2 regions of the Faecalibacterium sp. IP-3-29 genome follow, and region 2 is predicted to be linked to the other one. Evidence: a T-box and tRNA genes for the amino acid it is inferred to sense, from the RefSeq annotation. Region 2 holds a T-box; the other holds one or more tRNA genes.
What was found. The T-box of region 2 lies ahead of asnS (asparagine--tRNA ligase). A T-box ahead of a tRNA ligase gene usually reads a tRNA of that ligase, here a tRNA-Asn.
Positions count from the first base shown of each region.

Region 1: it has a tRNA-Asn gene. The T-box ahead of asnS (asparagine--tRNA ligase) is inferred to sense a tRNA for this amino acid. The anticodon was not compared.

Region 1 is NZ_CP094471.1:2,904,528-2,908,949, forward strand. Features, by position in the region: gene MTP40_RS13930 (helix-turn-helix domain-containing protein) at 1-435, opposite strand, end outside; gene trpS (tryptophan--tRNA ligase) at 634-1,695, opposite strand; tRNA gene MTP40_RS13940 (tRNA-Asn) at 1,958-2,034, opposite strand; tRNA gene MTP40_RS13945 (tRNA-Glu) at 2,076-2,150, opposite strand; gene pckA (phosphoenolpyruvate carboxykinase (ATP)) at 2,599-4,203, shown strand; gene MTP40_RS13955 (helix-turn-helix domain-containing protein) at 4,371-4,422, shown strand, end outside.
Region 2 is NZ_CP094471.1:360,322-364,743, forward strand. Features, by position in the region: gene MTP40_RS01645 (A/G-specific adenine glycosylase) at 1-995, opposite strand, end outside; gene asnS (asparagine--tRNA ligase) at 1,164-2,552, opposite strand; T-box leader at 2,600-2,856, opposite strand; gene MTP40_RS01655 (hypothetical protein) at 3,020-4,422, shown strand, end outside.

The DNA.
Region 1 (4,422 bases), 460 kb from region 2:
CAGGAAGATGACACCGAGCCCTGTCATCCGCTCTTCGCTGGGTGTACCATCGCTCCATGCGCCCAGAACAAGCAGCGTGATGGGGCTGAGGATGCACAAGCTCACACCCGCCGCCATCTTCCCATGCACGGCCTGCACCGTGCTGAGATATGCGTTTGCCTCGTCAAATGAGACGGTGCGGCAGGGTTCCGTCACCCGCTCTTCCTTCGGCAGCGGGGCCGTGGCATCGGGCTGTTCCAGCTCATCTTTTAATAAGTAGTCGGTGCTCACTTCAAACAGAGCACTCAGCTTCAGTATTTTATCCAAGTCGGGGATGGACATTCCGCCCTCCCACTTCGAGACCGCCTGGCGCGAGACATTCAGCTGATTGGCCAGTTCCTCCTGGCTCCATCCATTCTGGCGGCGGAGAAGGGCAATTTTTTCTGCTAAGATCATAGTGTTCTCTTTTCTGCCGCAGGGCGGCGTATCAATGGATTCCGGCGGACGTCCTCTATGCTGTTATCATAGCAGATTTTCCAGTTGACAACCACCAATTGCGGCTTGAAATTTGTCAACCAGCGGTTGCAGCCACGCAAAAACCGCCTGCACCCAGCATAATCGCATGGGCACAGGCGGTTTTGTTTCTACCATTTGTTACTTCAGCAGGTTATTATCCGCGAAGTAGTCAATGCGCATGGCTTTGCGGACATTGGCCAGGGTGGCGGCAGCGGTCTTTTCGGCCACGGCGCTGCCTTCCTTCAGGATCTCCACGACCTCGGGCAGGCGCTGCTCCCACTCCTTGCGGCGGTTGCGGATGGGCTCCAGCTCGGCCTGCATGACGGCGTTGAGGAACTTCTTGATCTTCACGTCGCCCAGACCGCCACGCTGATAGTGGGCCTTGAGCTCATCGAGGTTCTGGTACTCCGGCAGGAACTCGGCAAAGTGCTCGGGGCGGCTGAAAGCGTCCAGATAGATGAACACGGGGTTGCCCTCCACCTTGCCGGGGTCCTGCACCCGCAGGTGGTTGGGGTCGGTGTACATGGACATGATCTTCTTCTTAATGTCCTCGGGCTCATCCGACAGGTAGATGCAGTTGCCCAGGCTCTTGCTCATCTTGGCCTTGCCATCGATGCCGGGCAGGCGCAGGCAGGCGGCATTCTGGGGCAGCATGATCTCAGGCATGGTCAGGGTCTCGCCGTAGACGGCGTTGAACTTGTGCACGATCTCGCGGCACTGCTCCAGCATGGGCATCTGATCCTCACCGGCCGGCACAGTGGTGGCACCGAATGCCGTGATATCCGCTGCCTGGCTGATGGGGTAGGTGAAGAAGCCCACCGGGATGCTGGTCTCGAAGTTCCGCATCTGGATCTCGCTCTTCACGGTGGGGTTGCGCTGCAGGCGGCTCACCGTGACCAGATTCATATAATAGAAGCTCAGCTCTGTCAGCTGAGGCACCATGGACTGGATGAAGATGTGGACCTTGTTGGGGTCCAGACCGCAGGCCAGATAGTCCAGTGCCACCTGCAGGATGTTCTGGCGGACCTTCTCCGGGTTATCGGCGTTGTCCGTCAGGGCCTGCGCGTCAGCGATCATAATATAGATCTCGTCGAACTTGCCGGTGTTCTGCAGGCGCACGCGCTCCTTTAAAGAGCCAACGTAGTGGCCAACATGCAGGCGGCCCGTGGGACGGTCGCCGGTCAGAATGATCTGTTTCATTGTGATTTCTCCTTTTCAGGCAGCTCACCCTCTCAGTCATTGCTGCGCAATGCCAGCTCCCCCAAAGGGGGAGCCTTGGGCAGCTTCACCGTTTCGTCAGAAGCTCTCCCTTTGGGAGAGCTGGCGCTCAAGCGCCTGAGAGGGTGAGGACGCTGACCACAAGGATGCCGCTATCGTGATATTTCTTACTCTCCAGTATATCCCCTGTGCAATTTTCTGTCAACAAAAAGAAAAAAGCGATGGAACATTTCCATCGCTTTGCTGGCGCCTCTTGCCTGACTCGAACAGGCGACACCCTGATTAACAGTCAGGTGCTCTAACCGACTGAGCTAAAGAGGCATCTATATAAAACGGCATACAGCCGTTTTACTACTATAAAATGGTGACCCGTACCGGAATCGAACCGATGTTAAAGGCGTGAGAGGCCTCTGTCTTAACCGCTTGACCAACGGGCCATACGTCCATTTTCGCATCGGGGTTTCGCTCCCGACTCGATTATTTTAGCATAGCAGTCGTACTTTGTCAACAGGAAATTTCAAGTTTTTCAGAAATTTGTGCTGCGGGCCTCCCGCCCCGGTTTTTCCGCTCTGGGATACCCAGTTGCATCCAGAATCGACAAAATATTATCAAAGTTGTGTTTTGGGTCTCTTTTCTTTATTTTGTTCGCCGCGGTTCCCCTTTCTTCTTATGAAATCACTTCAAACAGCTAAGATTCTGAATGAAATTTGTTACATTTATAAGAACCTTTTGTTTCCTCTGGTTGATTTTGGAACGTTTTTATGTATAATGGTAAACAGGAGAATACGCATCTGTATTTCTTCATCGCCCGCGCTGCCCATTGGCTAAGGGCCTGTGCGTCGCGCGATCAGAATTGATCTGAACGAAAGAAGAGGTATAAGTATCATGGCAAAGGTAGATCTGAGCAAGTACGGCATTACCGGCACGACCGAGGTCGTGTATAACCCCTCTTACGAGCAGCTGTTCGAGGAAGAGACCAAGCCCGGCCTGGAAGGCTACGAAGTGGGCAAGGTCAGCGAGCTGGGCGCTGTGAACGTTATGACCGGCATCTACACCGGCCGTTCCCCCAAGGACAAGTTCATCGTGATGGACGAGAACTCCAAGAACACCGTTTGGTGGACCAGCGATGAGTACAAGAACGACAACCACCCCGCTTCTGAGGAAGCCTGGGCTGCCGTGAAGGAGATTGCAAAGAAGGAGCTGTCCAACAAGCGCCTGTACGTTGTGGATGCTTTCTGCGGCGCAAACAAGGACACCCGCATGGCTGTCCGTTTCATCATGGAAGTGGCCTGGCAGGCACACTTCGTCACCAACATGTTCATCAAGCCCACCGCTGAGGAGCTGGAGAACTTTGAGCCTGATTTCGTTGTTTACAACGCTTCCAAGGCCAAGGTCGAGAACTACAAGGAGCTGGGCTTGAACTCCGAGACTGCTGTTATGTTCAACATCACCAGCAAGGAGCAGGTCATCGTCAACACCTGGTACGGCGGCGAGATGAAGAAGGGCATGTTCTCCATGATGAACTACTTCCTGCCGCTGAAGGGCATTGCTTCCATGCACTGCTCCGCCAACACCGATATGGAGGGCAAGAACACTGCCATCTTCTTCGGTCTGTCCGGCACCGGCAAGACCACCCTGTCCACCGATCCCAAGCGTCTGCTGATCGGCGATGACGAGCACGGCTGGGACGACAACGGCGTGTTCAACTTCGAGGGCGGCTGCTACGCAAAGGTCATCAACCTGGATAAGGACTCCGAGCCTGATATCTACAACGCCATCAAGCGCAACGCTCTGCTGGAGAACGTCACTCTGGATGCCGAGGGCCACATCGACTTCGCTGACAAGTCTGTCACCGAGAACACCCGTGTGTCCTACCCCATCAACCACATCCAGAACATCGTCCGCCCCATCTCTTCTGCACCTGCTGCAAAGAATGTCATCTTCCTGTCTGCTGACGCATTCGGCGTTCTGCCTCCCGTCTCTATCCTGACCCCCGAGCAGACCCAGTACTACTTCCTGTCCGGCTTCACCGCCAAGCTGGCTGGCACCGAGCGCGGCATCACCGAGCCCACTCCCACCTTCTCCGCTTGCTTCGGTCAGGCTTTCCTGGAGCTGCACCCCACCAAGTACGCTGAGGAGCTGGTCAAGAAGATGCAGATGAGCGGCGCTAAGGCTTACCTGGTCAACACCGGCTGGAACGGCACCGGCAAGCGCATCTCCATCAAGGACACCCGTGGTATCATCGATGCTATCCTGAACGGCGATATCAACAACGTGCCCACCAAGAAGATCCCCTACTTCGACTTCGAGGTTCCCACCGTCCTGAACGGTGTTGACACCGGCATCCTGGATCCCCGCGATACCTACGCCGACGCTTCCCAGTGGGAGGAGAAGGCCAAGGATCTGGCTGGCCGCTTCATCAAGAACTTCAAGAAGTACGAGGGTAACGAGCACGGCAAGGCTCTGGTCTCTGCCGGCCCCCAGCTGTAAGCTCTGATCCCAGCATTTTTCTTCTGAACTCCATATAAAATATCCCCCACCGCCTGTCCATTGACCGAACAGGCAGTGGGGGATTTGTGTTTTGGAGCAGGTAAACAAAGCGTCGATTGCCTTTTGGTGCGTGGTATGCTATCCTTTTTCCAAAGGATGTGAGCACAATGGATGCGAAAACGTTCGGGGCATTTCTCGCCCGGATGCGCAAGTCACAGG
Region 2 (4,422 bases):
GCAGCCTCCAGCTGCTCCTTTCCGGCCCAGACGCAGCCTGCGGGGGCGGGCTGCTCCGGCACAGTGAGGAAATAGCCGCTCTGGTGCCACTCGATGTGGGTGAAAATGTGCTTGGCCGCAGGCAGGGGCGTGAAATGTACCCCTGTGCAGTCCAGTCCCAGGGCAGCAAGGCGGGCGGCGGTCTCTGCGGCGGTGAGGGTGGTATCCTCCCACAGCACCGGCTGCCACAGCCCGGCCAGCAGGCCTTTGGCCGGCCGCTGCTGGAGCAGCACCCGGCCCTCGTTCAGCACCAGCACCACCGTGACCGGTGTGATGCGCCGGGCCTTGGGGGGCGTTTTCTGGGGCAGGGAGAGGGCGGTGCCTGCGGCCCGGGCCCGGCAGAGCGTGCCCAGCGGGCACTGCTCACACAGAGGTGCGCCGTTGGGCAGGCAGACCAGCGCGCCCAGCTCCATCAGGGCCTGATTGTAGTCTCCGGCTTTTGCGGGCGGCTGGTGCTCCATGACCCGTGCCGTGAACTCCCGCTTCACCTGCGGGTCGGTGACCAGCCGAGGGTCGTTGTAGAGCCGGGCAAACACCCGCAGGACGTTGCCGTCCACGGCGGGAACCGGGAGACCGAAACTGATGGATGCAATGGCCCCCGCCGTGTACTCCCCGATGCCGGGCAGGGCCAGCAGGGCGTTGTAATCAGCAGGCAGCTGCCCGCCGTATTGAACGCAGACGATCTTCGCTGCCTTCTGCAGGTTGCGCACCCGGCTGTAATAACCCAGCCCCTCCCACAGCTTGTGCAGCTTTTCCTCCTCACATCCGGCCAGCGCGGGGATATCCGGCAGGGCGGCAAGGAAGCGCTCGTAGTAGGGCAGCGCCGCCGAGACCCGGGTCTGCTGCAGCATGATCTCGCTCAGCCAGACATGGTAGGGCGTGGGGTCCTCCCGGAAGGGGAGGATGCGGCGGTTGGCGTAGAACCAGTCCAACAGGGCAGGAGCGATATTTTCCACTTGTATTTATCTCCTTGTTGAAAACAACCCTCTCCGTCATTGCTCCGCAATGCCACCTCTCCCGAGGGGGGAGGCTATGCTGCCTTTATCCAAGAGCCGCAATAGGCTCCCCCTTCGGGGGAGCTGGCAAAGCCGACAGGCTTTGACTGAGAGGGTTGAATTTAATCCTTAGAAACCGTAAGCGGTGCGGGGGAAGGGCAGTACGTCACGGATGTTCTGGATGCCCGTGAGGTACATGATCATCCGCTCGAAGCCCAGGCCGTAACCGGCGTGCTCCACGCCGCCGAACTTGCGCAGGTTCAGGTACCACTCGTAGTTGGTCTTGTCCATGCCCAGCTCGTCCATGCGGGCCACCAGCTTGTCGTAGTTCTCCTCGCGCTGGCTGCCGCCGATCAGCTCGCCGATGCCGGGCACCAGCATATCAGCTGCGGCCACGGTCTTGCCGTCCGCGTTCATCTTCATGTAGAAGCTCTTGATCTCCTTGGGGTAATCGGTGACAAAGACGGGCTTCTTGAACACGACCTCGGTCAGGTAGCGCTCGTGCTCGGTCTGGATATCCACGCCCCACTCCACGGGGAACTGGAACTTCTTGTTGTTCTTCTTCAGGATCTCAATGGCCTCAGTGTAGGTGATGCGGCCGAACTCGCTGTTTGCCACCAGCTCCAGGCGCTCGATCAGGCCCTTGTCGATGAACTGGTTGAAGAAGGCCATCTCATCGGGGCAGTTGTCCAGCACGTAGCGGATGACGAACTTGGTCATGGCCTCGGCGGTGTCCATGTAGCCCTTCAGGTCGCAGAAGGCCATCTCAGGCTCGATCATCCAGAACTCGGCGGCGTGGCGGGTGGTAAAGCTCTTCTCCGCACGGAAGGTAGGGCCGAAGGTGTACACCTTGCCAAAGGCCATGGCCATGGCCTCGGCCTCCAGCTGGCCGGAAACGGTCAGGTTGACGGGCTTCTCAAAGAAGTCCTGGCTGTAATCCACGGTGCCGTCCTCGTTCTTGGGCACGTTCTGCAGATCCAGCGTGGTGACCTGGAACATCTCACCGGCACCCTCGCAGTCGGAAGCGGTCAGCAGGGGAGAGTGGGAGTAGATGAAGCCGTTCTCCTGGAAGAACTTGTGGATGGCGTAGGCAGCCACGCTGCGCACGCGGAATGCGGCGTTGAAGGTGTTGGTGCGGGGGCGCAGGGTGGGCATGGTGCGCAGATACTCCATACTCATCTTCTTTTTCTGCAGGGGGTACTCGTCTGCGGGGCAGTCGCCCAGGATCTCCACGCTGTCGGCGTTCAGCTCAAAGGGCTGCTTTGCCTGCGGGGTCAGGACGATGCGGCCCACGATGCGCAGGCTGCTGTACAGGCCGGTGTGGATGACCTCCTCGTAGTTTGCCAGCTTGCCTGCCTCCAGCACGACCTGCAGGGTCTTGAAGCAGCCGCCGTCCGACAGGGCGATGAAGCCGATGTTCTTGGAATCACGGATGTTCTTGGCCCAGCCGCACACGGTGACCACCGTGCCGTCGGCGGGAGTGTTCTTGTACAGCGAGACGATCTCAGTACGTTCCATCTTTCTTTCCTCCGATATAAAAATAAAAAGACAGCTTTGCCCTGAATTTTCAGGGCGAACAAGCTGTCTTGTAATGTCCGCGGTGCCACCTGAATTACCGGAAGTGTCCGGTCGCTCGCGCGCTCCAATAAGCGCTGCCCTGGTAACGCTGGGCTTTGCGGCGCACCTACTGGCGGCAGAATGCCGTGTTCAGTTTGCAGCTCCCGGGTGTTCGTTCGCGCACTGGCCCGCACGCGGCTCTCAGCTGCTGCCGCGCTCTCTGTAGCGTCCGGGATGCGTTACTTTTCCCGATCCTTGCTTTTCGGTAATTCTAAAAATAGCACAGCAGCACCGGTTTGTCAATCGGCTTTTTGTGGGAAAACGGTTGAATTCTGACGGAAAGGATGCTATTATTTATCCTGTTATAGTATGTGCATTGCACAAAACGGAACAAACATGAAGATTGGCTTTGTCCTGAGGAGTAGAGCATGAACGAAAATCAAACCACTTACCCCACCGGCGCACAGGATGAGGAAGAGATCGACCTCGTCGCGCTCATGGTGACCCTTCTGCACAAGCTCAAGCCTATCCTGCTGACCGCGGTGGTCTGTGCTGTGATCGCTGGCGGCCTTGCCGGGGTAAAAATCCTGCGCGGCGGCGCTGTTTCGGCAGAAGATCAGGTTGCTTATGAAGAGGCTCTGGCTGAGTATCAGCAGAAAGAGAAGGATTATGAGTTTGCTGTGCAGCAGTACGAGCTGACGGCGAAGAGCAACGAGGATGCGCAGTCCAGTGTGCAGGAAGCACTGAAACAGGCACAGGACTATGCAGAAAAGTCGCTGCTAAAAAATCTGGACGTTTATAATGTCTGGACGGCGCAGGCTGACCTTTATATTGACAGCGGCTACAAAATCCAGCCGGGTTCTGCGTATCAGAATGTTGACCCGACCGGTGCGTTGCTGGCTGCATATCAGAAACAGCTGGTCAGCGGTGACTCCATGAATGCTGCCGCTGATGCCGTAGGGGTAGATGTGCGCTACCTGAAGGGCGTGGTCACGGTAGAACTTTCCCAGAACGACAGTGGCGAGTATAACGGCGTGATGACCTTGCAGGCGTATGCTGCAGATCAGCAGACCGCAGAGAAAATTCTGAACGCGCTGCTGGGTCGTCTGGATCTGATCCATGATAAAGCGGCAGCTGCTGTGTGCAGCCACAGTGTACGCGTGATTGATCAGAGCGTGACACAGGGGGTCTCCACGGAACTGCGTGCGTTGCAGCAGACGAGCAATGAAGATGTTCAGAATCTGCAGAGCCAGCTGGTGGAACTGCAGAGTGCCCGTCAGGCGCTGGATGACAATCTGGCTTCTGCTAAGAGTACTTGGGAGAGTGCGGAGGAGCCCGCACTGGGCGGCGGCGCTGCCTCCTCGGTGGCAAAGTACCTGCTCATTGGCTTCCTGCTGGGCGGTGTGCTTGCCTGCGGCGTGGTCGTGGTCAAGTTCCTGCTGGACGGCATGGTCTACTCGGCCAGTGAGCTGAACCGCTCCACCGGCCTGCCCGTGCTGGGCGCGCTGGCCAGCGACCGCACCAAGAAAGCCGGAAAGCTGGATGCGAAGCTCTATCAGATGGAGGGCCGCCCCGATGGCAGCGCGGACGCTGAGATGCTCTGCCTGATGGCTCAGACCATCCGCAGCCGCGCCCCGGAGGCGAAGAATATTCTGGTTACCGGCGATCTGCCTGCGGACCAGCTGGAAGCATTGGCCGCTGCCCTGCAGGCCACGGAACCCCTGCGCGGCCAGAGCGTGACCGCCGCCGAGAGCATCCTCAAGGCCGCTGCCACCGTGCCCCATGTGGTGGCTGCCGATGCCATTGTGCTGGCTGCCGACTGCACGGTCAC